One region of the Streptomyces sp. NPDC002276 genome, then DNA from elsewhere that is predicted to be linked to it. Evidence: riboswitches for the same ligand, from Rfam matches in the RefSeq annotation. Region 1 holds a riboswitch; each other region holds the start of a gene.
The links. Region 1 has a riboswitch for cyclic di-AMP ahead of ACWIHT_RS11610 (M23 family metallopeptidase). Riboswitches for the same ligand answer to the same signal wherever they lie in the genome.
Positions count from the first base shown of each region.

Region 2: another riboswitch for cyclic di-AMP. It lies ahead of ACWIHT_RS21065 (M23 family metallopeptidase); the one in region 1 lies ahead of ACWIHT_RS11610 (M23 family metallopeptidase).
Region 3: another riboswitch for cyclic di-AMP. It lies ahead of ACWIHT_RS31780 (transglycosylase SLT domain-containing protein); the one in region 1 lies ahead of ACWIHT_RS11610 (M23 family metallopeptidase).
Region 4: another riboswitch for cyclic di-AMP. It lies ahead of ACWIHT_RS03030 (NlpC/P60 family protein); the one in region 1 lies ahead of ACWIHT_RS11610 (M23 family metallopeptidase).

Region 1 covers NZ_JBSFCQ010000003.1:633,357-640,411, reverse strand. The annotation lists gene ACWIHT_RS11620 (M16 family metallopeptidase) at 1-868, shown strand, start outside; gene ACWIHT_RS11615 (M16 family metallopeptidase) at 865-2,253, shown strand; cyclic di-AMP (ydaO/yuaA leader) riboswitch at 2,456-2,617, shown strand; gene ACWIHT_RS11610 (M23 family metallopeptidase) at 2,631-3,386, shown strand; gene ACWIHT_RS11605 (GntR family transcriptional regulator) at 3,573-4,268, shown strand; gene ACWIHT_RS11600 (HPr family phosphocarrier protein) at 4,430-4,711, opposite strand; gene ACWIHT_RS11595 (bifunctional acetate--CoA ligase family protein/GNAT family N-acetyltransferase) at 4,899-7,055, shown strand, end outside.
Region 2 covers NZ_JBSFCQ010000008.1:17,464-24,518, reverse strand. The annotation lists gene ACWIHT_RS21080 (alginate lyase family protein) at 1-11, shown strand, start outside; tRNA gene ACWIHT_RS21075 (tRNA-Met) at 64-137, shown strand; gene ACWIHT_RS21070 (PP2C family protein-serine/threonine phosphatase) at 261-1,352, shown strand; cyclic di-AMP (ydaO/yuaA leader) riboswitch at 1,505-1,661, shown strand; gene ACWIHT_RS21065 (M23 family metallopeptidase) at 1,673-2,680, shown strand; gene ACWIHT_RS21060 (aldo/keto reductase) at 2,739-3,683, shown strand; gene ACWIHT_RS21055 (PrsW family intramembrane metalloprotease) at 3,690-5,000, opposite strand; gene trmB (tRNA (guanosine(46)-N7)-methyltransferase TrmB) at 5,050-5,823, opposite strand; gene lhgO (L-2-hydroxyglutarate oxidase) at 5,932-7,055, opposite strand, start outside.
Region 3 covers NZ_JBSFCQ010000014.1:175,410-182,464, forward strand. The annotation lists gene ACWIHT_RS31770 (LacI family DNA-binding transcriptional regulator) at 1-347, shown strand, start outside; gene ACWIHT_RS31775 (HAD family hydrolase) at 454-1,260, shown strand; gene ACWIHT_RS31780 (transglycosylase SLT domain-containing protein) at 1,372-1,839, opposite strand; cyclic di-AMP (ydaO/yuaA leader) riboswitch at 1,843-2,014, opposite strand; partial or broken gene ACWIHT_RS31785 (CocE/NonD family hydrolase C-terminal non-catalytic domain-containing protein) at 2,278-3,409, opposite strand; partial or broken gene ACWIHT_RS31790 (RNA-guided endonuclease InsQ/TnpB family protein) at 3,414-3,764, shown strand; partial or broken gene ACWIHT_RS31795 (oligopeptide:H+ symporter) at 3,866-4,354, opposite strand; gene ACWIHT_RS31800 (polyprenyl synthetase family protein) at 4,561-5,571, shown strand; gene ACWIHT_RS31805 (hypothetical protein) at 5,578-6,144, opposite strand; gene ACWIHT_RS31810 (LolA family protein) at 6,459-7,055, shown strand, end outside.
Region 4 covers NZ_JBSFCQ010000001.1:640,190-647,244, forward strand. The annotation lists gene gndA (NADP-dependent phosphogluconate dehydrogenase) at 1-1,295, opposite strand, end outside; gene ACWIHT_RS03020 (endonuclease/exonuclease/phosphatase family protein) at 1,473-2,333, shown strand; gene ACWIHT_RS03025 (hypothetical protein) at 2,335-2,799, opposite strand; gene ACWIHT_RS03030 (NlpC/P60 family protein) at 2,984-4,741, opposite strand; cyclic di-AMP (ydaO/yuaA leader) riboswitch at 4,750-4,923, opposite strand; gene ACWIHT_RS03035 (DUF1996 domain-containing protein) at 5,258-7,055, shown strand, end outside.

The sequences.
Region 1 (7,055 bases):
CCCGGAGGGCCACCCCTACCACCACACGCCCATCGGCTCGATGGCGGACCTGGACGCGGCCACCCTGGAGGACGCGCGCGCGTTCTTCCGCACCTACTACGCGCCCAACAACGCGGTCCTGTCCGTGGTCGGCGACATCGACCCCGAGCAGACGCTCGCCTGGATCGAGAAGTACTTCGGGTCCATCGCCTCGCACGACGGCAAGCCCGCACCCCGTGACGGCGCACTGCCCGACACGATGGGCGCCGAGCTGCGCGAGATCGTCGAGGAAGAGGTCCCGGCGCGCGCCCTGATGTGCGCCTACCGGCTCCCGGAGGACGGCACGCGCGCGTCCGACGCGGCCGACCTCGCCCTCACCATCCTCGGCGGCGGCGAGTCCTCGCTCCTCTACAACCGCCTCGTACGACGCGACCGTACGGCCGTCGCGGCCGGCTTCGGGCTGCTGCGGCTGGCCGGAGCGCCCTCCCTGGGATGGCTGGACGTCAAGACGTCCGGTGACGTCGAGGTGCCCGTCATCGAGGCCGCCATCGACGAGGAGCTCGCCCGGTTCGCCGCGGAGGGCCCCACGGCCGAGGAAATGGAGCGCGCCCAGGCCCAGTTGGAGCGCGAGTGGCTGGACCGGCTGGGCACGGTCGCGGGCCGCGCGGACGAACTGTGCCGCTACGCCGTCCTGTTCGGCGACCCGCAGCTCGCCCTGACCGCCGTACAGCGCGTCCTGGACGTGACGGCGGAGGAGGTCCAGGAGGTCGCCAAGGCGCGACTGCGGCCCGACAACCGCGCGGTGCTCGTCTACGAGCCGATCGCGGACGAGGACGCCGACGAAGCAGCGGCCGAGGCCGGCGACGAGAACGAGGAGGCGGCCAAGTGACCGAGCTCGCCACGATGGAGTTCCACCCGCAGCCCCAGGCCGGCGAGGCCAGGCCGTGGGCCTTCCCGGCGCCCGAGCGTGGCACGCTCGGCAACGGCCTGACCGTCCTGCGCTGCCACCGCCCCGGCCAGCAGGTTGTCGCCGTCGAGGTGCTCCTCGACGCGCCCCTGGAGGCCGAACCGGCAGGCCTGGACGGCGTCGCCACGATCACCGCGCGGGCCTTCTCCGAAGGCACCGACAAGCACTCAGCGGAGGAGTTCGCCGCCGAGCTGGAGCGCTCCGGCGCCACCCTCGACGCGCACGCCGACCACCCGGGGCTGCGCCTGAGCCTGGAGGTCCCCGCCTCGCGCCTGGCCAAGGGCCTCGGCCTGCTGTCGGACGCCCTCAGGGCGCCCGCCTTCGCGGACAGCGAGGTCGAGCGGCTGGTCCGCAACCGCCTCGACGAGATCCCGCACGAGACGGCCAACCCGTCCCGCCGCGCGGCCAAGGAGCTCTCCAAGGAGCTGTTCCCGGCGAGCTCGCGCATGTCGCGCCCCCGCCAGGGCACCGAGGAGACGGTCCAGAAGATCGACTCCACGGCCGTACGCGCCTTCTACGACCGGCATGTCCGCCCCGCGACCGCCACCGCCGTGGTCGTCGGCGACCTCACCGGCATCGACCTGGACGCGCTGCTCGCCGACACCCTGGGCTCGTGGACCGGTTCCACCGCGCAGCCGCGCCCCGTGCCGCCGGTGACCGCCGACGACACCGGGCGGGTCGTGATCGTGCACCGGCCCGGCGCCGTCCAGACGCAGCTGCTCATCGGCCGCGTCGGAGCCGACCGGCACGACCGCGTGTGGCCCGCGCAGGTGCTCGGCACGTACTGCCTCGGCGGCACCCTCACCTCCCGCCTGGACCGCGTCCTGCGCGAGGAGAAGGGCTACACCTACGGTGTGCGCGCGTTCGGCCAGGTGCTGCGTTCGGCACCCGACGGCACGGGCGTGTCGATGCTCGCGATCAGCGGCTCCGTGGACACCCCGAACACGGGTCCCGCACTCGACGACCTGTGGACGGTGCTCCGCAAGCTCGCCGAGGGCGGACTCACCGACGCCGAGCGGGACATCGCCGTACAGAACCTCGTCGGCGTGGCGCCGCTCAAGTACGAGACCGCGGCGGCCGTGGCGAGCACGCTGGCCGACCAGGTCGAGCAGCACCTGCCCGACGACTACCAGGCGACGCTGTACCGGCAGCTCGCCGCGACCGGCACCGTGGAGGCGACCGCGGCGGTCGTGAACGCCTTCCCGGTGGACCGTCTGGTGACGATCCTCGTCGGCGACGCGGAGCAGATCAAGGAGCCCGTCGAGGCCCTCGGCATCGGCGAAGTGACCGTCGTTCCGGCGGAGTAGACGCGACAGCGGCACGCGCGCGTGGGGGAGCCCTGGTGACGGAAGCGCCACCAGGGCTCCCTATTGTCCGAATTGGGGGAGAGGTTGCCTGTCTGCCCTGTGGCGTGCGCTACAAAAACCGTGATCCGTTTGGGGATTGAAAGTGGCCCCCCTTAGCGTCGGTCCGGCTGTCCGTCAGGCACCGCGCCGCACTCGCGGCACCGGACAGTCATCGCCGAGTCCCCGTACGGCGCGAGCCAGGGGAGCCGGGGACCCACATGAGTCCCTGGGGTGAATCGGACGCCCGCGCGTGTGGCGGGAGTCCGTAGGAGACCTTCCTGCTCCGAACCCGTCAGCTAACCCGGTAGGCGAGAAGGAAGGAAAGGACCAGCCACTTCATGGCGTTCACCCGCGCCACCGGGAAGCACCGTCGCCCGAGCCGGACCCACCGCACCACCGTTCGCGCCGCGAGTGTCGCCGCGTTCGCCGCCACCGGAGTCGTCGGCACCCTGGCGAGCGCCCCCGCGTTCGCCGCCGAGCCCGCCCCCGAGCAGACCGGCCTCACCCCGGTCGTCGCCATGGGCGATGCCGTGGCCGAGAAGATCGACGCCCAGGCCGTCGCCCAGCGGCAGGCCGCCGCCGAGACGCTCGCCGAGGAGACCGCCCGCGCCAAGGCCGCCGCCCAGGCCGAGGCGGCCCGTGAGGCCCAGGCGCGCGCCGCCCGCGAGGCCGAGCGCAAGCGGCTCAACACCTTCGTCGCGCCGGTCGCCAACTCCTATGTGTCCACCGGCTACAAGACCGGCGGCTCCCTGTGGTCCTCCGGCGCCCACACGGGCATCGACTTCCACGCCTCGACCGGCACCAGCGTCCACGCGGTGGGCTCCGGCACCGTCGTCGAGGCCGGCTGGGGCGGCTCGTACGGCAACGAGGTCGTGATCAAGATGGCCGACGGCATGTACACCATGTACGGCCACCTGTCGTCCATCGGTGTCTCGGTCGGCCAGCAGGTCACCCCGGGCCAGCAGATCGGCCTCTCCGGGGCGACCGGCAACGTCACCGGACCGCACCTCCACTTCGAGGCCCGTACGACCGCCGAGTACGGCTCCGACGTCGACCCCGTCGCCTACCTCCGCAAGCACGGCGTCAACGTCTGACGACGCACCACCGCACTTCCTGGAGCCCCGGCCGTCCGCCGGGGCTTTCGGCGTTTCCGGACCCCTCCTGTCCAAAAAATATCCATGGATTCCGGTCCGCCATCGGAAATTCCCGCTGATTGCAATAGAGTCACGGAACACACGTCAATCGTCGACGTTTCACGGGGATTAAGGCGGAGGTCGGACATGCGTATTCCGGCGCACTCGGTATGCACGGCGATCCGGGACGACATCGTCGCCGGTGTCTACGAGCGCGGCGGCCGGCTCACGGAGGAACTCCTCGCGCGCCGGTACGGCGTCTCGCGCGTGCCCGTGCGCGAGGCCCTGCGCACGCTGGAGGCGGAGGGGTTCGTGGTGACCCGGCGGCACGCGGGCGCGTGCGTCGCGGAACCGACCGAGCAGGAGGCCGCCGACCTGCTGGAGATGCGGATGCTGCTGGAGCCGCTCGGCGCCTCGCGGGCCGCCCAGCGGCGCACCGAGGCCCACCTCAAGGTGCTGCGAGGCCTCGTCCGGCTGGGCCAGGAGCGCGCCAGGAGGGGCAACAGCGAGGATCTGCGCTCCCTGGGCAGCTGGTTCCACGAGACGCTGGCCCAGGCCTCCGGGAGCCCCGCGCTGACCTCGATGCTGACCCAGCTGCGGCACAAGATCGCCTGGATGTACGCGGTGGAGGCACCGGCCAACCCCGTGGAGTCCTGGGCGGAGCACGGGGCCATCGTGGACGCCGTGGCGCGCGGCGACGGCGAGCGCGCGCGGGCGATCACGGCCCTGCACACCGAGCGCGCGGGCACCGCGCACCGGCTGCGCTTTCCCGGCGGCGCGAACGGCACGGACCGTGTGAGGACTTCGCAACCTCCCGTAAACATGTCGGGTCTCCGGCATTAACACGGGCGCCGTATACAAAGAGGGGATAATTCGCGGGGGATTATTTCTGCTGCCCGCAAGTGGAATTGCGAAGGGCTCGCCCGGTAATTCGGGCGAGCCCTTCGAGGTTGCGGCACATCGGTTTTGCGGCGAAATCACCGCAACCATCAATTGCGGGTAACTCAGACGGTCTCGGGGAGTTCCTCAAGACCCTCCGCGACCAGCTTCGCCAGCCGGTCGAGGGCCGCGTCCGCGCCCTCGGCGTCCGACGCGAGGACGATCTCCTCGCCGCCCTGGGCGCCCAGGCCCAGGACCGCGAGCATGGAGGCCGCGTTGACGGGGTTGCCGTCGGCCTTGGCGATCGTCACGGGGATACCTGCGGCCGTGGTGGCCCGGACGAAGATGGAGGCGGGGCGGGCGTGAAGGCCCTCCGCCCAGCCGACGTTGACGCGGCGCTCAGCCATGTGATGCTGCCCTTCAGAGTCTCAGGGTTGTCTAGACCAGTTTCCCACACGTGAAGCGAGCCCGGAGCGGCCCCGCGGACCGTCCGGAGAGGGGTGTCGGACCGCGGCCTCGGCCCCACTTCCCTCGCTGCTTTCACCCACAGACTGCCTCGCGCCGTTGTCGGACGCGAGCCGTACGCTGGGCCCCATGCAGCAGACCTCGTCGGACCGGCACGAGTACCCCGCCCACTGGGAAGCCGACGTGGTGCTGCGCGACGGCGGTACCGCGCGCGTCAGGCCCATCACCGTCGACGACGCCGATCGCCTGGTCAGCTTCTACGAGCAGGTCTCCGACGAGTCGAAGTACTACCGCTTCTTCGCGCCGTATCCTCGCCTGTCCGCCAAGGACGTCCACCGCTTCACGCACCACGACTTTGTGGACCGGGTGGGACTCGCGGCCACCGTCGGCGGCGAGTTCATCGCCACCGTACGCTATGACCGCATTAGTGCCGACGGGCGTCCCGCGTCCGCCCCCGCCGACGAGGCCGAGGTCGCCTTCCTGGTGCAGGACGCGCACCAGGGCAGAGGTGTCGCCTCCGCCCTCCTGGAGCACATCGCTGCTGTCGCCCGCGAGCGCGGCATCCGCCGGTTCGCCGCCGAGGTGCTGCCCGCCAACAACAAGATGATCAAGGTGTTCACGGACGCCGGCTACACCCAGAAGCGCAGCTTCGAGGACGGCGTCGTACGCCTGGAGTTTGACCTCGAACCCACGGACCGGTCCCTCGCCGTGCAGCGCGCGCGGGAGCAGCGCGCCGAAGCACGGTCCGTACGACGGCTGTTGGTGCCCGGCTCGGTCGCCGTCGTCGGCGTCGGCCGCACCCCCGGAGGGGTGGGCCGCAGCGTTCTCGGCAACATCAGGGACGCCGGTTTCACCGGCGACCTGTACGCCGTCAACAAGGCCTTCCCCGAAGGGCAGAAGGAACTCGACGGGGTACCGGCCCACCGCTCGGTGCGCGACATCGAAGGCCCCGTGGACCTCGCGGTCGTCGCCGTCCCCGTCGAACACGTCCCCCAGGTCGTCACCGAGTGCGGCGAACACGGGGTGCAGGGGCTCGTCGTGGTCACCGCCGGCTATGCCGAGAGTGGCCCCGAGGGACGCGAGCGCCAGCGCGAACTCGTCCGGCACGCGCGCACGTACGGCATGCGGATCATCGGGCCGAACGCCTTCGGGGTCATCAACACCGCCGCCGACGTACGGCTGAACGCGTCCCTCGCCCCCGAGATGCCCCGCCCCGGACGCATCGGACTGTTCGCCCAGTCCGGCGCCATCGGCATCGCCCTGCTGTCCCGGCTGCACCGACGCGGCGGCGGCGTCACCGGAGTCACCGGCGTCTCCACCTTCGTGTCGTCCGGCAACCGCGCGGACGTGTCCGGAAACGACGTCCTCCAGTACTGGTACGACGATCCCGACACCGACGTCGCCCTCATGTACCTGGAGTCCATCGGCAACCCCCGCAAGTTCACCCGCCTCGCCCGGCGCACCGCTGCGGCGAAGCCCCTGGTCGTGGTTCAGGGCGCCGGATCCGCCCCCCAGGGGCACGCCGTACGCGCGACACGTCTGCCGCACGCGACGGTGTCCGCGCTGCTGCGACAGGCCGGCGTGATCCGCGTCCAGACCATCACCGAACTCGTCGACACCGGGCTGCTGCTCGCGCGCCAGCCGCTGCCCGGCGGGGCACGGGTGGCGATCCTCGGGAACTCCGAGTCACTGGGACTGCTGACGTACGACGCGTGCCTCTCCGAGGGGCTGCGGCCGACGCCGCCGGTGGATCTGACGACGGCGGCGACGGCGACGGACTTCCACCGGGCGCTGTCCGGAGCGCTGGCCGACGACTCCTGCGACGCGGTGGTCGTGACCGCGATACCCGCCGTGGGGGAGGGCCCGGCGGAGGACGCGGCACTGGCAGAGGCCCTGCGGTCGGCGGCGGAGACCGTCCCCGGGAAGCCCGTGCTGGTGGTGCACGTGGAGCTCGGGGGGCTCGCGGCGGCGCTGTCGGCCGCGACCAGTACGGCACCGCGGGCCGTTTCGAAGCGGGAGGACTCGCAGCGCTCCGAGGAGCGACCGCCCAGCGCGGTGCAGGCCCCCGAAGGCGTCGGACTCATCCCCGCCTACCCCGCCGCCGAACGCGCGGTCCGCGCCCTCGCCGAAGCCGTGAAGTACGCCCAGTGGCGGCGCGAGGCCGTCGACCCCGGCCGGGTGCCCGAGTACGAGGACATCGACGAGAAGGGGGCCGCCGAACTGATCGGCGGGCTCCTCGCGCGCGGACAGGGCCTCACGCTCGGCGTCGACGAGACCTGCGAACTG
Region 2 (7,055 bases), on a different contig from region 1:
CCGCCGACTGAAACGTGTGTGACATCGGACCCCGCGGATGGCGTATAGTTGGGAACACAACGGCGCGGGGTGGAGCAGCTCGGTAGCTCGCTGGGCTCATAACCCAGAGGTCGCAGGTTCAAATCCTGTCCCCGCTACTCAAGGCCAAGGGCCGGAATCCAGAACATGGATTCCGGCCCTTGGTGTTTTCCCGCAGTTTTCTCCACCCCGGTCGGCCCACCCCGCTCGCAGCCCTCCCCCCGCCAGGAAAAACTGGACGCGTGGAGGAGGGTACGTATGTGCGAGCCGGCGGGCGCGTCCTCACCCTCGTCCGTCGGTTGCCCGCCCTGCTGCTGATCGTCGGCGCGTGCTACGACTACTTCACCCCGCAGGCCTTCACGGCGGCCCCCTTCTTCACCGCCGCCCCGCTCGTCGCCGCCCCGCTCTACTCGCGGCGCGGCACCGTCCTCACCGGCCTGGCCTCGGTCGCCGTCGTCCTCGTCATCCACATCAGGCTCGGCATCGTCCTCCGTATCGACGCGGTCACCGAGATGGCCACCGTGGCGACGGTCGCCGGTCTCGCCGTCCTCATCAACGCCCTCGTCCGCCGCCGCAGCGAACAACTCGCCTCCGTGCGCGAGATCGCCGAGGCCGCCCAGCGCGCCGTACTGCCCGAACCGGCCGAGCGCATCGGCGGGTTCGAGATCGCCGCCCGCTACGAGGCGGCGCAGGAAGGCGCGTTCATCGGCGGCGACCTGTACGCGGTCCAGGACACCCCGCACGGCGTACGGCTGGTCGTGGGCGACGTACGCGGGAAGGGCATGGGCGCGGTCGCCGCCGTGGCGGTCGTCATCGGGGCGTTCCGGGAGGCCGCCGAGCAGGAGAGCACCCTGGAGGCGGTCGCGCAGCGGCTGGAGCGGGCGCTCGCGCGCGAGGGCACCCGGCGCGACGGGCTGGACGCGTTCGAGGGGTTCACCACAGCCGTACTCGCCGAACTCCCGCACGGCGACGGCGTCTTGAGGATCGTCGACCGGGGCCACCCGCCGCCGCTGCTCCTGCACGCGGACGGCACCGTGGACACCCTGCTCGTCAAGGAACCCGCACTGCCCCTGGGAATGGGCGAGTTGGGGTTCTGGCCCGACCGGGCCGAGGAGTTCGCGTTCCCCGGCGGCGCCACCCTGCTCCTCTACACCGACGGCCTGTCCGAGGCCCGCGACTGCCACGGCGTGTTCTACGACCCCGGGGAGCGGCTCGCCGGGCGGACCTTCCGCAGCCCCGAGGCGTTGCTCGGCCTCCTGGCCAAGGAGGTGCGCCGCTACTCCGGGGGCGGGATGACCGACGACATGGCGATGATCGCGGTACGCCATCCATGACCGGTCAACTCACCCGTTTTTCGCCGGTCATGGGCCCTTCGTCCAGCAAGGAAAGGTTAATGATCAAGCGAACAGGCTTGGAAACGGGCGCCTGTGTCTATTAACGTTCGATAACGCAGCACGGTCGTCCCAGCCGTCACAAGAGACAGCTCCGTGCGCACGCGCCGAATCCCGCGAGGGAACCGGGGAACCACCACTTGGGGTGAATCGCACGTCGACAGTCGTGGCAACACGACCGGTTTACGCGCGTAGGAGACCTTCCTGCTCCGAACCCGTCAGCTAACCCGGTAGGCGAGAAGGAAGGAAAGGAGCACGCCCACGTGGCGTCCAACCAGGCTGCCCCAGAAGCCCCGTTCGTCTACGGCGGTTTCCGCCCCGACGAGGGCCCCTGGGAGGAGTGGAACCCCAGCGCGGAGTCCGTTCTTCCCAACCGCGGCAAGCACCGTGTCGCCAAGCAGCGTGGTGGCGGGGGATTCGCCCGCAGCTCCACCGTCCTGGGCGTCGGTGTCATAGCCGCCGTCAGCGCCGGCGGGATGGCCAGCGCCAACACCGGCAAGCCGCCCGTCTCGATCTCCATGCCCGACCTGCCCTCCGTGGGCCACCTGCTGGACGACTCCCCCAGTACGCCGAAGGGTTCCGCGACCGCGCTCAGCAGCGTCGGCGTGACCACCACCGAGACCGCCAAGGGCACCTCGGACGCGGGCGAACTGCTGCGCAACCGGATCATGGAACAGGCCGAGCTCCAGCAGCTCCAGGTCGACGGCAAGTCCCAGGCCGCCGCCGAGGCCGCCGTCGCCAAGCAGGTCGACGCCGCCGCCGCGAAGGCCGAGCAGGACGCCGCGAAGAAGGCCGCCGACGCCAAGAAGGACGCCGAGGCCGCCGCCAAGAAGAAGGCGGAGACGGCGAAGCTCGCCGCGCTCGCCAAGCAGTACACGCTGCCGGTCGGCTCGTACACGATCACCGGCACCTTCGGCCAGGCCGGCTCCATGTGGTCCTCCGGCTACCACACCGGACTCGACTTCGCCGCCCCCACCGGCACGCTGATCAAGGCCATCCACAGCGGCACGGTCACCGAGGCGGGCTGGGCGGGGTCCTACGGCTACCGCACGATCCTCACCCTCGACGACGGCACCGAGCTGTGGTTCTGCCACCAGTCCTCGATCAACGTCAGCGTCGGCCAGAAGGTCGCCACCGGAGACGTCATCGGCCGCGTGGGCGCCACCGGGAACGTGACCGGGCCGCACCTGCACCTTGAGGTCCACATCAACGGCGCAGCCACCGCGAGCGACCCGGCGCCCTGGCTGCGCAGCAAGGGCCTCAATCCCTGACGCACCCTTGAACCACCTGTTGGAATATCCGGTTCCGGTCCGGCAGTTGTCGTAGAGCATGACTTCTCTTCGCAAGCTGGGCCGGTCCGATCTGGAGATCTTCCCGCTGAACCTCGGCGGCAACGTCTTCGGCTGGACCGCCGACGAGGCGACTTCCTTCGCCGTGCTGGACGCGTACGCCGCCGCGGGCGGCAACTTCGTCGACACCGCCGACTCCTACTCGGCGTTCGCCCCGGGCAACCAGGGCGGCGAGTCCGAGACCGTCATCGGCAAGTGGGTCAAGGCCCGCGGCAACCGCTCCGACGTCGTCATCGCCACCAAGGTCAGCCAGCACCCCGAGTACCCGGGCCTGTCCGCCGCCAACATCAAGGCCGCCGCCGAGGCCTCCCTGCGCCGCCTGGACACCGACCACATCGACCTCTACTACCCCCACTTCGACCAGGTCGAGGTGCCGGTCGAGGAGATCGTCGGCGCGCTCGACGAACTGGTCAAGGCGGGCAAGGTGCGGCACATCGCCGCCTCCAACATCACGCCCGAGCGCCTTCAGGCCTCCCTCGACTTCTCCGACCGCGAGGGCCTGGCCCGCTACGTCGCGATCCAGCCCCACTACAACCTCGTCTCGCGCGACACCTACGAGGGCGAACTCCGGGACGTGGCCGAGCGCAACGGCCTCGCGGCGCTCCCCTACTTCGCCCTCGCGGCCGGCTTCCTCACCGGCAAGTACCGGCCCGGTACGACCGTGGACAGCCCGCGCGCCGGACTCGCCGGCAAGTACCTCGCCTCGGAGCGCGGCCAGAAGGTCCTGACCGCCTTGGACGAGGTCGCCCAGGCCCACGACGCCTCCGTCGCGACGGTCGCCCTCGCCTGGCTCGCCGCCCAGCCCACGGTCGCCGCCCCGATCGCCTCCGCCAGAAGCCTGGACCAACTGCCCGACCTGCTCGCCGTGGCCGAACTGGCCCTCACGGACGCCGAGATCGAGCAGCTGACGCAGGCCTCCGCCTGACGGTCGTCAGGTCCGGTACGGGTTGTACGCGGACTGCGGTGCCGCCGTGTTCCCGTACACCGGCCACGGTGGCACCACCACCGGCACCGGCGGCGCGATCCGCCGCGCCGCGTACTCCAGCGCGGGCCGCGCCACCTCCCGCCCCTGCCACAGCTCGCGCAGCAACTCCCCTTCCCGTACGGCGAATTCGGCGCCGACCCGGCCCCGCGCGGCCCGGTACCGCAGGAACGCCAGGGAGGTCGCACAGGCCTCGTAACGGGCCACCGAGCGGGCGGCGGGGCGGCCGAGACAGTGGCTGGCGTACTCGCGGGCCAGCCGGCGGCCCCGCATCGAGCCGAGCACGAACGGTTCGCTCGGGGTCAGCCAGCCCGCGAGGACATACACGGGCAACTCCTCGCGCACGGCGCGCAGTTCACGCTGCCGGGTCCAGACCGCGAGCCAGGTCAGCAGGCCGAACGCGGGCACCATGAACAGGCCGTAGACCTCGAAGAAGCCGTACTGGCCGAAGGTCGAGGAGCCGTTCCAGACCGCGTGCATGCCCATCGCGAGCAGCAGTCCGGTCAGCGGCACCAGGACGCGCCGGACGTGGCGCCGGTCGGGGGAGCGGGCGGCGAGGCCGAAGCCGATGCCGGTCAGGACGGTGAACAGGGGGTGCGCGAAAGGGGACATGACGATGCGCACGAAGAAGGTCGCCGCGGTCACGGAGGTGAAGCCGCGGTCGCCGGTGAGCTGGTCGGTGCCGAAGGCGGTGCCGAGGTAGAGGATGTTCTCGGTGAACGCGAAGCCGGTGGCGGTGACCCCGGCTATCACCACCCCGTCGACGATCCCGGTGAAGTCCCGTCTGCGGAACAGGAAGACGAGCAGCACGGCCGCCGCCTTCGCCGACTCCTCCACGATCGGCGCTATCACCGTCGCGCCCAGCGTGTCCGCGCTGCTCGGGTCGGCGGTCGCCGTCGCTATCCACCTCGTCGCGAAACTGTTGGCGACGATCGCTATCAGCGCGGCGGCGCAGGCCCCCCAAGCGAAGGAGAAGAGGAGATTCCGCCAGGGCCCGGGGTCGACCCGGTCCAGCCAGCGGAACGCGGCGACCAGCAGCGGCACGGGCAGCACGGCGAGCCCCAGACCCACCAAGAACCCTTCCGTACCGGTCTGTTGGCGGACGAGGGCGAGGATGACGAGCCCGGAGAGCGCGAGCAGGGTGATCAGCGCGCCGTAACGGACCCCCGTCCGGTGCCACCAGCGCCCGCGCGGCACGTGCCCGGGCACACCACCGGCCGGGTGGCCGGGGTGCGGTGGGTACGGCGAGTACGTGGCCACGGCATCGACCCTAACGAGGTAAGGGCACGGCCCGCGAGGGAGCCTGGCTTCAGCGCTGGTCGTCGTGGGGTACGCGACGGAACAGCAGATCGTTCACGACATGACCCTTGTCCAGTCCCTGCCCCTCGAAACGGGTCAGCGGCCGGAAGCCGGGACGCGGCGCGAAATAGCCGTCGGGTTGGCTGTTCTCGAAGTCCGGGTGCGCGCCCAGCACTTCGAGCATCTGTTCAGCGTACGGTTCCCAGTCCGTCGCGCAGTGCACGGTCGCGCCGGGCTTGAGCCGGGTCGCGGCCAGCGTCAGGAACTCCTCCTGGATCAGCCGCCGTTTGTGGTGCCGCTTCTTCGGCCAGGGGTCCGGGAAGTAGACGCGCAGCCCGTCGAGCGAGTCCGGCGCGAGCATCTCACGCAGCAGGATGATCGCGTCCCCGTTGGCGACCCGGATGTTGGAGAGCCCGTGGTGGTCGGCGAGGCCCAGCAGATTGCCCTGCCCCGGGGTGTGCACATCGGCGGCGAGGATGTTCGTCGCCGGGTCCGCGGCGGCCATCTGCGCGGTCGCCTCACCCATCCCGAAGCCGATCTCCAGCACGACGGGGTTGTCGTTCCCGAACAGCTCGGACAGGTCGAGGTTCCGCTGACCGTCGATGTCCAGGCCCCACTTGGGCCACAGCCGTTCCAGGGCGTCGGCCTGCGCCGTCGTCACGCGACTCCGGCGCGGCTGGAAACTCCGGATACGGCGCTCGAAGTGGGAGCCCGCGGGGTCGGGCTTGGGGCCGTCGGGGAAACGGGGTTCGCCTTTGGCTCGAGTGTTGGGGGAGTCAGTCACAATGCGGTGATTTTACGGCCTTGGCGTCTGGGCGGCTTGCGTGTGCGGGTGGGCTGTGGCTGGTCGCGCCCGCGCGGCGGAGCCGCAAATGTCACAGCCCCGCGCCCCTTAGGGGGTTGTCGTTCCCGGGGTTTGCAGCGGGAGGCGATTGTCCTGCCCCAGTACCGCCAGCGCCCGCCTTGCCACCTCCCTCCCGATGGGCAGGGACGCCGTCGCCGCCGGGCTCGGGGCGTTGAGGACGTGCACCGCGCGCGGGCCCTCCTTGATCAGGAAGTCGTCCACGAGGGTGCCGTCCCGGAGGACGGCCTGGGCGCGTACTCCGGCTGACGAGGGCGTGAGGTCCTCGGGTGTCACGGCAGGCAGCAGCCGCTGCACGGCACTGGTGAACGCCCCCTTGGACACCGACCGCCGAAGTTCCCCCACTCCATACCTCCAGTGCTGCCGAGCCATCCGCCAGACCCCGGGCCAGGCCGCCGTGGTCGCGATCTCGCGGGGGCGTACGACACCCCAGCCGTAGCCCTCGCGGGCCAGCGCGGGCACCGCGTTCGGCCCGACGTGCACGCTGCCGTCGATGCCGCGCGTGAGGTGCACACCGAGGAACGGGAACGCCGGGTCCGGCACCGGATACACCAGGCCGCGCACCAGCTCGGGCCGCGTCAGCGTGTAGTACTCGCCGCGGAACGGCACGATCCGCATCCCGGGGTCGTCACCGGTCAGCCGGGCCACCTCGTCGCACTGAAGCCCGGCGCAGTTCACCAGCACGCGCGCGCGGACGATGTCTCCGCCCCCGGCACCGTCGGTCGTCCGGACGGCGACCCCGCGCTCCGGCCGCCGGTCGATGTGGGCGACCCGCGCGCCGTAGCGGATCTCCGCGCCGGAGGCCTCGGCCAGGTGCCGGGCGACCGCGACGTAGTCACAGATCCCGGTCGTCGCGACCTCTATGGCGGCGAGGCCGCGCACCTCCGGCTCGTACTCGCCGATCTGGGACCCGCCGAGCTCGCGCACCGGAATGCCGTTCTCCCGGCCGCGCTGCACGAGCGCGTGCAGGCGGGGCAGCTCGGCGCGCTCCGTGGCGACGATCAGCTTGCCGGTGACGGCGTGCGGAATGCCGTACTCCGCACAGAACTTGACCATCTCGGCGGCACCGCCCACCGCGTACCGCGCCTTGAGCGAGCCGGGCCGGTAGTAGATCCCGCTGTGGATCACCCCGCTGTTCCGCCCGGTCTGATGCC
Region 3 (7,055 bases), on a different contig from region 1:
TCGTGGTCGAGGGCGACTACCGCCGCACGGGCGGCGAGGAAGCGGCGCGGCGCCTCCTCGCCCAGGCCCCCGACATAGACGCGGTGTTCGTAGCCTCCGACCTCATGGCCCTGGGAGTCGTCAACACCCTTCAGCAATCCGGCCGTTCGGTCCCGGATGACATCGCTGTCGGAGGCTTCGACGACTCGGCGGCGGCCACGGCGATCACCCCCGCCCTCACGACCATGCGCCAGCCCTACGACCGCATCAGCGCCGAGATGGTCCGCATGCTGCTCGCGCAGATCGCCGGCGAGGACACGGCGGGCGTGATCCTGCCCACCGAACTGGTGATCCGGGAGTCGGCATAACCGCCGTAACTGTCAAACCAACCGGAACTCGGGTCAACGGATGTGAAGGCAGCAGCCGTCCGGTTCGTGTCGAGTCGGTGGGGCGTTCCATCCGTATTCTCTGATCATGGCCGCACCCCTCGCATATGCACTGATCGCCACCGACCTGGACGGAACGCTGCTGCGCGGCGACGACACACTCTCCGACCGGTCCCGCAACGCACTCGCGAGGGCGGCGGCGGCCGGCGCCCGGCACCTGGTCGTCACCGGCAGGCCCGCCCCGAGAGTGCGCCCGCTCCTCGAAGACCTCGGCAGCAGGGGGCTCGCGGTGTGCGGACAGGGCGCCCAGTTGTACGACGCCGGTGCGGACCGTCTGCTCTGGTCGGTCACCCTGGACCGTGAGCTGGCGGAGACCGCGCTCGGCAAGATCGAGGCGGAAGTGGGCCAGGTCTACGCGGCGGTCGACCAGGACGGAGTGGACGGCCTCACGCTCATCGAGCCCGGCTACCTGATGCCCCACCCCACGCTCCCCGCGGTGCGTGTGGGGAAGCGCGACGACCTGTGGTGCGAACCGATCAGCAAGGTGTTGCTCCGTCACCCGGCCCTGGAGGACGACGAGTTGGCGTCCACGGCGCGCTCGGTGGTCGGTTCCCTGGCCTCGGTCACCATGTCCGGCCCCGGCACCGTCGAACTCCAGCCACTCGGCATCACCAAGGCGACGGGCCTCGCCCTGGCGGCCCACCACTTGGGCCTGACCCCGTCCGACACCATTGCCTTCGGCGACATGCCGAACGACATCCCGATGTTCGACTGGGCAGCACATGGAGTGGCGATGGCCAACGCCCACCCGGAGTTGAAGGCAGTAGCCGATGAGGTAACGCTGTCGAACGAGAACGACGGCATCGCGCTGGTACTTGAAAGACTCTTCAGCTGAAGGTCTTCAGGGGCGCGGGGCTGTGTCAATTTGCGGCTCCGCCGCGCGGGCGCGACCAGCCACGACGGCGGTGCCACTCAAAACACAACCCGTCATGGCTGGTCCACGTTTCTAGTAAGCCCCGTAAACGTTGTCGATCGACCCATAAACCGCCGCAGCGTAATTGCACGCAGCCGTGATGTTCGCAACCGGGTCATAAGGATCAAACGCAGTCCCGGCAACGTGATACGCGTTGAACGTCGGGTCGATCACCTGGAGCAGCCCCTTCGACGGCGTACCCGCCGCCGCGTTGGAGTCCCAGTTGTTGATCGCGTACGGGTTGCCGGACGACTCACGGATCACGTTCCGGTAGATCCCGTTGTACGTCCCCGGAATCCCCTTCTGCGCCATGATCGCGAGCGACTCGCGGATCCACCCGTCAAGGGTGTTGGGGTACCCGGCGGCGGTGGTCGAGGCGGTGGTGGCCGCGGACGCGGTGGTCGCCCCGACGACGGGCAGCGCGAGGATCGCGACACCGGTACCGGCGACAACGACACGGCGGACAAGGCGGGCGCGGCGGGACTGAGCGGATGCAGGCATGACGAGGTTCCTCTCCGTCGCCTGCGAGGTGAGCTGTCGGGTTCGGGCTGGGAGGTGCCCGGCCACGCCCTCACGGACGTGACTTAACCCCAAGCCGTCCCGGTCGTGCTGACCGGTCCGGCGACTTACCTGGGTCCCCCGCTCCTGCCGTGCGAGAAGTTCGTGACTGGGATGCCGGGCGGCGGCAGGATTCGGCGTTCCGCTCGACAGGCCCGGAAACTATGCGAGAGCACATGTCCGGAACAAGTGGCGGAATCACACCTAACCCCTATTGACCTTGATCTGAGGCGTATGGGGCACTTGATCCTTTGCGTAAGCCAAGGTTCAACTGTCAATCGCCACAAGGGGAAACGCGAACACACGGGACCACAGGTCACGCACAGAAACGCGTGACCCAACTCACGGCAGGATTAAGAACGGCAAATCGGGCATTCGCCCTCAACTGGCAGTTCTCGGAATCCTTTTCTCCCAAGTGCGGTGAAAGATCACTTCGCCGCCCTCGGTGCAGATCACCTCATTCGAGGTAATAAAGTCCGTTTCGTCGCAAGTAATCTCCGACCGCGTGCGCACGGTCGTGTCCCATCCCAGCTCCGGCCGATGCAGCCGGATCGTCCAGTCGGACCGCGTACGGGCGGACAACGGTTCCGCCTCGTCGATCGTGTACGTCTCCAGCGCGTCCTCGGTGAACTCAAGCCCGTCCGGATACACCCGCGTGCCCCCCGTACCGGGGGTCCACCTCCAGCCGCCACTCGCCCTTCGCCACATCCCGTACGACCAGCCGCTCGGGCCGCGGCTCGTCCAGCGTGGCGGGGTAGTTGACCCCGATCGGCGCGGCCTCCTCGGGCTCGTCGAAGCGAATAACAGGCCCCAACTCCTGCTCCCGAACCGGGAGTTCCATCGCACTCCCCTCCGGGTCCAGCGTGAACCCCGCCGCCGACTCCGGCTGCGGCCAGATCCACGGCCAGTACGCCGACGACACCGCGAGCCGGATCCGATGCCCCGGCGGGAACGCGTGCCCGATCCCGTTCAGCTCGAAGGTCACGTCCTCCGTGGCACCCGGCGTCCAGGGCACCGCCCGGTCTCGCCCGAACCGCGCCGACAGATTCAGCACACCCCGGGTGACCAGCGTCGAGGAACCGTCCGGGGCGACATCGCACAGCCGCGCGGTCACTTGCCCGCGCTCCACCCCACTCGTCAGCCGCAGCCGCACCCTCGGCCGCCCCAGCACCCACGTCTCGGCCGGCACCTCGAACTCGAAGCACGCCGACCGCGCGTCCTCGTCCCGCTGGTCCGGCGGCAGATCGGCGTCGTTCCCGAAGGGGAAGAAACGGCCTGCGTCCACCCCGGTGTGCATGGGAGAGCGGACGATCACGGGCGCGCCCCGGAGGCCGTACGTCGTCGTCTTCACGTGCGGCGAGGGCCACGCGGGCTCGCCGACCCAACGGCCCGGCAGGGTGTCGTAGACCGTGGCCGGAGGATGCGAGTCGCTGACGTAGGCGCGCAGGAGTGGGTCGGCCGTCACGCCTGTGTCCTCGCCCTTCAGCCAGTGGTCCCACCAGCGGAGGGTCTCCTACATGAGCAAGGCTCCCGCGCCGAAGCCCGATCCCGACCGGCCGGGTGCGTTCCTGCCCAACGGGGCGGCGGCGAAGGCCGGGCTCAACCGCTCGATCACCGATGCCGGTTGGGGGGTGTTCCTGACGATCCTGCACGCCAAGGCTGAAAACGCCGGACGGGAAGTGATCGCCGTGGACCCCCGCAACACCTCCCGGCGGTGCCCCCAATGCGGGCACACCGCCAAGGAGAACCGGCCCACTCAGGAGAAGTTCCACTGCGTCTCGTGCGGCCATCACGCGCATGCGGACACGGTGGGAGCGATCAACGTTCTACGGGCCGGGCTGGTCCGTCGCGAAGCCCAACCGGCATAGCGAGAAGCCACCCTCTTCAGGGGGTGGAGGAGTCACGTAGTAGAGCGCGAAACCAACCAACCCCACCACCGGACCGACCGAACCGACCGAACCGGACACCGAGCCGAACCGGCGTCCCGGCGGTCGTCGTCGGTGCGGTAGAGCTTGCCGACCATGGTGGCCACGTTGGGTTTGAGCAGGCCGGTACCGGCGCTGATCAGGCCGAGGCCCACCCAGGTCATCGTGCCCGTGGGGACCGCCATCGCGTAGTGCCCGCAGGCGATCAGGATCCCGCCCCACAGCACCGCGCGGTACGAGCCGAGGATGCGGTCGGCGAGCCAGCCGCCCGCGACCGAGACGAGATAGACCAGGGTTCCGTAGGCTGCGGATACGGATGCGGCCGTTCCGGACGACATGCCCATGCCGCCGTGCGCGACGGTATCCGCGAAGTAGAGGACGAGGATGGCCTGCATGCCCAGGAACGAGAAACGCTCCCAGACCTCAAGACCGGAGAGCGTGAGCAGGCCCTTGGGCTGCCCGAGGAAGGCGGTGTCGTCCTCGGGGGGCGGCTGGTCGGCGGGCTCGGCTTCGAGTGCGGTTCGGGACGCCATCCGCGGCTTCCACCTAAATAGATAGTTATCCGTTCTTATCAGGTGATCAAAAACATACCGGTCGTGATCCGATACCGCCCGGCCTGCACTGTGGTGGGTGGCACCTGTGATCGAAAGCCGACCGGATACGCTGACTTGAGTGAAGGCAGCGACCTATCGACAATCCGTGTGACCGCCCAGGGACACCAGCAGACAGGAGACCCCTCGTGACCGTCGTCGGGCCGTTCGGGCTGAGCGTGCGGGACCAGGCTCTGGAAGCCGATGTCCAGGCCGGAATGGCGGCAGTCGAGGAGGGTCTGCTCGAAGCTACCAAGAGCGAGGTGCCCTTCATCACGGAGGCCGCCCAGCATCTCGTGCGCGCGGGCGGGAAGCGGTTCAGGCCGCTCCTCGTGATGCTCGCCGCACAGTTCGGCGATCCCTACGCGCCGGGTGTCGTGCCCTCGGCCGTCGTCGTCGAACTGACCCACCTCGCCACGCTCTACCACGACGACGTGATGGACGAGGCGGGCGTACGGCGCGGGGTGGAGAGCGCCAACACCCGCTGGGGCAACTCGGTCGCGGTCCTCACCGGCGACTTCCTCTTCGCGCGCGCGTCGCACACCCTGGCCGACCTCGGGCCCGAGGCGGTGCGCGTGCAGGCCGAGGCGTTCGAACGGCTGGTCACCGGCCAGATCCTGGAGACCGCGGGGCCCTCCGACGGGCGCGACCCGGTCGAGCACTACCTCGACGTGCTCGGCGGCAAGACCGGCTCCCTGGTCGCGGTCGCCTGCCGCTTCGGCGCGATGATGTCCGGCTGCGACGAGACCGTCGTCGACGTCCTCACCCAGTACGGCGAGCGGCTCGGCGTCGCCTTCCAGCTCGCCGACGACGTCCTGGACATCGCCTCCGACGGCCACGAGTCCGGCAAGACCCCCGGCACGGACCTGCGCGAGGGCATCCCCACCCTGCCGGTGCTACGGCTCCGGGAGCGGGCGGACCGCCTCGGGCTCGCCGAGGACATCGCCCTGTGCGAACTGCTCGACTCCGACCTCACGGACGACGACCGCCTCGCCGAGGCCATCTCCCGGCTCCGCGACCACCCGGCCCTGGAGCAGGCCCGCCGCGACACCGTCCGCTACGCGGAGGACGCCCGCGCGGCCCTCGCCCCGCTCCCCGAGTGCGACGCCAAGGTCGCCCTCCTGGAGATGTGCGACGCGGTGGTGCACCGGGCGGGCTGAGCCCGTTCAGTAGCCACCGCCTCCCGTGTTGTTTCCTGTGCTGCCGGAGGTGGTGGCTGACGTGGCCTTCGCTCCGGTGGGCGTCACCGCCCACCACGTGCCGTCCACGCCCTGACCGTGGGCCTCCTTGGGCTTGTGGTCGTCGGCGTACCGGTACAAGGGCCAGCCGGCCAGGGTGAGCTGTGAGGTCCCGTCCGAGCGCTTGACCGTCGAGACGAGCTTCTTGTCGATGCCCTTGACGGTCACGGAGCCCTTCGCGGTCACGGAGCCCTTGACGGTCGCCGCGGGCCAGACCACGGCGCAGGTGCCGTAGCAGGTGACCTTCGTCGGGTGGACCGAGTCGGCGTCGAAGCGGTAGAGGACGTACCCCTTGCCGTCGGTCACGACGGTCCCCACCTTGCCGACCTTGGCGGTCATGAGGGTCGTCGACGTGGTGACGGCGGCGGCCGGAGCGCCGGCCGAGCCGCCGTTTCCACTGCTGCCGCTGCCGCTGCTTCCGCATCCGGCGAGTGCGAGCGCGAGGATCGCGGCGCCCGTGGCCGCGTATCCGGTGAGGTGCTGGGTGGCGTGCATGGCGACCCCTTCGGTCGATGCGGTGTGCTGCCACCCATATGTACGGATTCGGTGCGGTTTCTGCTCGATACCGGTCAACTGCCCTGTGCGGGCGGCGCCTTCCCCCTAGGGGTTCGAGGAGGCGCCGCCTCCGTGTGTCATACCCCAGACGTACGCGGAGTTGGCTCCCCGGTCTGACGCTTGTTCCTCGCGGATTTGGTCAGATGGAGAACACGGAAATCACCACTCCTCACCGATTCGGGTGAGAATGGCGGCGCAGGGTGGGACACGCAGAAGACGGACCGGCCGCCGCCGACGACGGAGGTAAGGCAGACATGGCACCGTACGAAACCGACGACAGCACGGACACCGGAGAGCGCGACGAGCTCCGGTCCGGGCGGCGCAGGGCGGCGCGGTACATCGTCCCGGTCACCGTGGTGGGGGTCGCGGCGGCGACGATCGGGCTGGTCCCGGCGCTGGCCGACTCCGGCGACCCGAATCTCCCGAAGATCACCGCACAGCAGCTCCTCGACAAGGTCGCCAAGTCGGACGTCCAGCAGCTGTCCGGCACGGTCAAGATCAGCACGGACCTGGGCCTGCCCGACCTCGGCGGCCTGGAGAGCGGCATGCTGTCCGGCGCCACCAAGTCCGGCGACGGCTCCTCCGCCGACCCGAGCGCCAAGCTCACCGAGCTGGCCTCCGGCAGCCACACCCTGCGCGTCGCGGCCGACGGCCCCGACAAGCAGAAGGTCTCCCTCCTGGAGAACGCGGCGGAGTACAGCCTCATCCACAACGGCAAGGACGTCTGGGGCTACGACAGCCAGTCGAACGAGGTCTACCACGCCACGACCGCCGCCGACACGTCCAAGAGCGACGAGACCCGGGCCACGCCCAAGGGCCTCACCGACGAGGCGCTGAAGTCGGTCGACGAC
Region 4 (7,055 bases), on a different contig from region 1:
GGGACGGGGATACCCCGGCGGGCCGCGGAGGCGACGACCTCGCGCCACGGGACCTGTGCGTCGCCGATCTCCCGCGCGAAGGTCTCCTCGCCGAGCAGGCTGACCAGACCCGGGTCGGCGGTGTAGGCGGCGCGGATGCGGTCGAGGAAGGAGGCGCGGATGATGCAGCCGCCGCGCCAGATCCCGGCGACCGCGGCGAGGTCGATCTCCCAGCCGTACTCGGTGGCCGCGTCCTGGATCATCTTCCAGCCCTGGTCGTAGGCGATGACCTTCGAGGCGTACAGCGCCTGCTCCACCTGGGCGGTGAACCGGTCGGCCTCGGTGCGGCTGAGCGGGGGAGTGGTGCCGCCGGGCAGCCCGCGGTAGGCCGCGCGCAGGTCGGCCTGGCTGGAGGAGGCACGGGCGAAGGTGGCCTGGGCGATCGCGGTGACCGGCGACCCCAGCTCCAGCGCGGTCTGCACGGTCCAGCGCCCGGTGCCCTTCTGGCCCGCCGCGTCCTTGACGATGTCGACGAACGCCCCGCCGGTCTCCGCGTCCGTGTGCGCGAGGACCTCGGCGGTGATCTCGATCAGATAGGACCCGAGCCGTCCCTCGTTCCAGCGGCGGAAGACGTCCGCGATCTCGGCGGGGGTGTAGCCGCCGACCTGGCGCAGCAGGTCGTAGGCCTCGGCGATGAGCTGCATGTCGGCGTACTCGATGCCGTTGTGCACCATCTTCACGAAGTGCCCGGCGCCGTCGGTCCCGATGTGCGTGGAGCAGGGCTCCCCGTCGACCTTCGCGCTGACCGACTCGAACATCGGGCCCAGCACGGCGTACGACTCCGCCGAGCCGCCCGGCATGATCGACGGCCCGTTCAGCGCGCCCTCCTCGCCACCGGAGACCCCGGCGCCGACGAAGTGCAGGCCCTGTTCGCGCAGGGCGGCCTCGCGGCGGCGGGTGTCGGCGAAGTGCGCGTTGCCGCCGTCGATGATCATGTCGCCGGGCTCCATCAGCGCGGCGAACTCGTCGATCACGGCGTCGGTGGCCGGACCGGCCTGCACCATGATCATCAGGCGGCGGGGCTTTTCGAGGGCGGCCACGAACTCCTGTGCCGTCTCGGCCGGGACGAAGGCGCCCTCGTCGCCGTACTCCTTCATCAACTCGTGGGTGCGGTGCGGCGAGCGGTTGTGGACGGCGACCGTGTAGCCGTTGCGGGCGAAGTTGCGGGCCAGATTGCGGCCCATCACACCCAGGCCGGTGACGCCGATCTGCGCGGTGGCGTCGGCGGCTGTGCTGTTCGGTGCGGATGCGTTCATGGGGTGCCTGTTCTCCGAATTGGTGACGTGGCGGGTCGGCGCGGGGCGCCCATGACCGCTGGTACGTGCGCGATCGCGGATTGACTCGAAATTCCGCGTGATTGGGAGCGATCTTGTCGACCGCCGCACGGCGCGTTCCGCCGGATGCGAAGATCGCTCCCCTGGAAGGGAGCGGCCATGGGTGACATACGGGTGCGGTGCGCGACGTTCAACGTGCTGCACGGCCAGCTGATCCGGCCGGACGGCCAACCGGCCGCCGCCCGCCCCGCCGACCCCTCGGCACCCCTCGCCGAGGCCGTCGCGTCCTTGGACGTCGACGTGCTGGCCCTCCAGGAGGTCGACCGCTTCCAGGAACGCTCCGGCCGCCTCGATCAGGCGGCGGTCGCCGCCACGGCGCTGGGCGCCCGCGACTGGCGCTACGCGACGGCGCTGCACAGCCGTTTCGTGCCGGACCGGGGCTGGGTCACCGACCCGTCCCAGCCCGCGATGCGCGTCCACGGCCCCGAGGCCCTGGAGCCCGAACTCCCTTCCCAGGGCATCGCGTTGCTGTCCCGGCTGCCGGTCCGCGAATGGCGGTCCCTACGACTGTCCCCGGGCCCGCTGGCCGTGCCGTTGCGGGTCGCCGGGCGGGCCGCTCCGGTGCTGGCCCGGGACCAGCCCCGGGCCGCGCTGGCCGCCGTACTGGAAGGCCCGCAGGGGCCGTTCACCGCCGTGGCCGTGCATCTCTCGTTCGTGCCGGGCTGGAACATCGGCCAGCTCCGCGCGGTGCGCCGCTGGATCGCGGAGCTGCCCCAACCCCGCGTGCTGATGGGCGACTTCAATCTCTTCGGCGCTCTTCCCCGGCTCACTCTGAACGCGACCGCGCCACGTGGCTGGCGGAGTGCGGCCCGGCGGGCGACCTTTCCCTCGCACCGGCCGCTCGTCCAGCTCGACCACATCATGACGACGGGGCTCGGCGCGGACGCCGTGGGGGCGGTGGGCGCGCCGAGGGTGGAGATCTCCGATCACCGGCCGCTGGTGGTGGAGCTGTCGCTGTGAGTCAGTTCCACAGGGGGTAGGTCACGGTGTGCTGGAACTTGTCCGGCCGCGCTCCGGGGTACGTCAGGGTGATCTCGCCGTACTGCCGCAGCTGCGGATGCCGCTTCCACGTCTGCGCGGAGTCGAGCCGCACGGTCACCGGGAAGGAGTGGAACTTGCCCACCGCGCAATAAGGTTTGCAGTCGTTCACCCAGTTGACGCCCGTCGCCGTCGCGGAGTTGGCGTTCCAGTCGGTCCAACGCAGCGACGTCAGGCGGCTGTTGCCGTCGCCGCAGGCCAGCATGAAGTCGCTGGGACGCACCTCGGGATGCCAGAGGCAGTCGACCAGCACGGGGACCGCGGGCTGCCGCTGGGCGACCGGTTGCGCGTGCACCGTCGCCGGGGCCGCGGACGAGGTGCCCACGGCCGGCGCCAGCAGAGCGGCGGCACAGACCGTGACGACTCCGACCATGGTGTGTTTGTACATGTCCGCTCCCGGCCGCCCGTTCGTACCCGTCACTCCGCACCCGCACCGGCGGTGGACCCGCCTGCGGGACACGGTCGTCGTCCGTCTTCTGGTTCGACGCTACGACCGTGTCCTGGGTTCCACCACTCGTACAGAGCAACGACGCGGCCCGCAGGGAGTAGCGGGACGCGTGTGAACCAGTGGCTCAGGCGGGTCGTACGGCGCCCCGGATGGCGGCGGAACCGGCGTAGAAGATCGACTCCTCGCGTATCGGAGTGCCGGGGCTCGGCGCGTGGATCATCAGGCCGTTGCCGGTGTAGAGGCCGACGTGGTCGATGCTGTCGTAGAAGAAGATCAGATCGCCGGCGTGGATGTCCGTGAGCGGGACGAGGGCGCCCGCGCCGGACTGTTCCTGGGCGGTGCGCGGGAGGAGGACCCCCGCCGCCTTCCATGCGGCCTGGGTGAGGCTGGAGCAGTCGTACGCGTCCGGTCCCGCCGCGCCCCACAGGCAGGGCCTGCCGATCTGCGCGCGGGCGAAGGCGAGCGCGGTGGCGGTCTTGCTCTGGGCGCCGGCGTCCGGTGCGGTCGTGGTGGGGATGACCGCGGCGGGCGCCGGGCTCATGGCCGGGGCCGGTGGGAGGGTGACTTCCGGGGCCATGGCCGGAGGGGCGGGGGGTGCGAGTGTGGGGGCGACGGACGGGGCCGCGGCGAAGGCGACCTCGGGGGCGGGGGCGGTCGGCTGCCACTCCTGCTGGGGCGGGCGCCAAAACGGTTCCGGCGCGGGCTGCCACTCGGGCTGGGCCGTGGGCTGCTGGGGGATGAGAGGTATCTGCCCCGTGGACCAGGCCGGTTGCTCGGCGACTGCGGGCATCTGCCCGGTCGACCAGGCAGGTTGCTCGGTCACCGCTGGCATCTGTCCTGTCGACCACATCTGCTGTTGCTCGGTCACCACGGGGAACTGGCCGGTGGACCACGGCGGTTGCTGTGTCACCGCGGGCATCTGCCCTGTCGACCAGGTCTGTTGTTGCTCGGTCACCATCGGCATCTGTCCGGTGGACCACGTGGTCTCCGGGGCGGGCCAGGCCGTCTCCGGGGGCGGCCAGGTGGCGCCCGTCGGCGCGGTCTCGGTACGCGGTGTGCCGATGGACGGGAGCAGGTCCAGGCTCGCGGTGAGCGGGTCGAAGGCCGGTGCCGGGGCGGTCGCGAACTGCTGCGGTGCCATGACGCGCGCGGGCGGCACGTCGACGGCCGGGGCGGGCGGTACCGGCGGCAGGTCGAGGACGGTCGCCGTGGGCGTCTGCGACATCTGGGCCTGAGCCATCTGCGCGATCTGGGCGATCTGAGACATCTGCGGAGGCTGCGGCACCTGCGCCTGAGGTACCTGTGCCTGCGGCATCTGTGACATCTGCGGCATCTGTGCCATCACGGGAGACTGCTGTGTCTCCTGTGCGGCGGGAGGCAGCGCGGCAATGGGTGCAGCGGTCAACTCCGCTACGGGGGGCATGAGTTGCGGGGCGGTGGGCTCCGGTGCGGCGGTGGTCCCCATGGTCAGTTCGGCCACGGCGCGACCGGGCTGCATTTCGAGTTCGCGGCCGGTGCTCTGGGGCTCGGGGCGTCGCTCGGGTCGTTCGGACCGCTCGGGGCGGGACTCGGCCGGGCGGGCCGGGGTCCTGCCGGGCGGCAGCATCGCCGGTACGGTCGGGCCCAGTTGGGTGCGGGCGCGGTCGAACAGCTGCCGGGTGACGGCTTCGACGGCGGGGTCGGAAGGACGTGACGCGCTGGGGCGGGCCTCGACACGCTTGCGCGGTTTCCCGGACATCGCACGTGTGGCGTTGTAGTTTCCGGTGGCCGTCTCGGCCCTGTCGTAAAGGGAGTTGATCCGCCGCTGGACTTCGTCGCGGCTGGGTCGGTCGTCCACGGTGGGGCCACTGCCTCCGGTGCGCGTGCGTCGTTCTGCCGGCATGGCAGACGTGCTCCTTCCGCTTCGCGCCTACCGGGTTAGCTGTCGGGTTCGGGCGTCGATCACGGAAGGTTTGCCCTACGGTCCTTGCCCTGAGGGGCAGTTGGACCGATTCACCCCAAGTTCGGTTGGGTCCCCGGCTCCGGCTGTCGCGAGCGACACGCCGGACTCGGCGCGAGCCGTGCGGCCCGGCGCCGATCGCCGGAGTAGGTCGTACGGCCTGAGCGCCAACTTAGCCAACGTGTGTGCCTCGTGTGAAGGTTGAAGCGCGATATGTCCGATACGTATTTGTGACCTTTACCTCGCCCTGGTGTGTCGAGGGGGCAGGAGCCCGCCGGGGCCGGTGATCCATAAGAGGTCGCTATGAATTTCTGGGACGGTTGAACACACCGGGGCCCGGCTCCGTATTGGGTCGGGGGATTTCCATGCCGGGACGAGCCGGGCCGACCGATACGTGTAGGAGCAACTTCCTTGGCACGCAACACGCGCAGACGCCCCACAGGCGCACGACGCGCGACGATGGCAGCAGTCGCCCTGATGCTGGGCGGCGGAGGACTGATGGCGGCGAACGTCTACGCGTCGGCGTCCGAAGGTGGTTGGGGCGGTGACTCCGCCCAACAAGGGTCTCCGGACGCGGCATCGCGAGGCGCGACGATCGACTGCCCGGACGTCGGTACCCAGTTGACGACGGTGCCCGACGAGGCGAAGGCCGACGTCGACAAGGAACTCGCGAATCTGGACCAGCAGATAACCGAGGCCTACCAGAAACTTCAGGACTCAAGGGATTCCATTCGCCAGGACGCCTCCTTCGCCGACAACGAGATCATGAATCCGTTGAAGGAGAAGCGGGCCGAGACCATCGGGCGGATCGACGACGCCATCGCGCAGGTCGGGGACCGCCCGGAGGGACTCGACGCCCTCGCCGCCTGCACGCTGATCGCGCCCACGAACGAGACCGGCGATCAGGGTGACCAGGGAGGCAACGGCGACGACCAGAGCGCCAGCGCCAGCACCGGGGACCAGGGCGGCCAGGGTCAGCAGGGCCAGCAGCAGTCCACCAACGGGCCGGTCGCCTCTGACTACGCGGACATCACCTCCGTACAGCCGAATGTGAACGCTCCGCAGCAGCAGGCGGGCGCCTCGCGCGGTACGTTCGTCACCGCCTGCGGGGTGAACGAGAACGGCCTGTTCAACTCCGACAACGTGATCGTCGCGCCCGGTGTCACCAACGGCGCCCACCACTTCCACGACTACATCGGCAACCAGTCCAACAACGCCTTCGCCAGCGACCAGGACCTCGCGAACGCCGACACGAGCTGCGAGAACCCGGGCGACAAGTCCACCTACTACTGGCCGGTGCTGCGCCTGCAGAACGGCAAGCAGGAGCGGGACGCCGACAAGCCCGGCGGCGGCACCGAGGGCAACACCGGCGAGATCGTCACGGCCAAGCAGGTCACCCTGACCTTCGAGGGCAACCCGCAGAGCAAGGTCGTCGCGATGCCGCGCCTTCTGCGCATCATCACCGGCGACGCGAAGGCCTTCGTCAACGGCCCGGCCAACGCCAACGCCTCTTGGAGCTGCACCGGGTTCGAGGACCGTCAGCTCAAGGACAAGTACCCGCTGTGCCCGTCCGGCAGTGACGTCGTGCGCACCTTCAAGTTCCAGAGCTGCTGGGACGGCCGCAACATCGACAGCGCCAACCACCGCACCCACGTGGCCTTCGAGGCCGCCGACGGCGCCTGCCCGGCCGGCTTCGAGGCCATTCCGCAGCTGGTGCAGCGGATCGTCTACGCCGTCGACGCGCCGAGCCTCCAGGACGGCGGCAAGACGAGCCCACTGTTCGCGGTGGACTCCTTCCCCGAGCAGCAGCACAAGCCCGTCACCGACCACGGCGACTTCATCAACGTGTTCTCCGAGAGCCTGATGAACGACATGGTCACCTGCATCAACAGCGGCGAGAAGTGCGGCGCCGGCACGGACAACGACCCGGGATCGGGCGGCGGTTCGGGCAACGGCGGCGGTTCGGGTGACGGTTCCGGCGGCGGCCAGGGTGCGGGTGGCGGCTCGGGTGAGCCGACGGCGTCCCCGACCGCGACCGACACCGCTACGGCGGCGCCCACCGACACCGCGACCGACGAGCCCGGCGGGAACGGCGGCAACGGCGGCGACGAGGGGAATGGCGGCAACGGCGGCAACTCCGGTGACCAGCCCTCCGCGGATCCCGCGACGAGCGCCCCGGACACCGGAGCCGACGACCCCGAGCCCACCGACACCCAGACCACCGACCCCGGTGATCTGACGACCGCCGTGTCCGTCC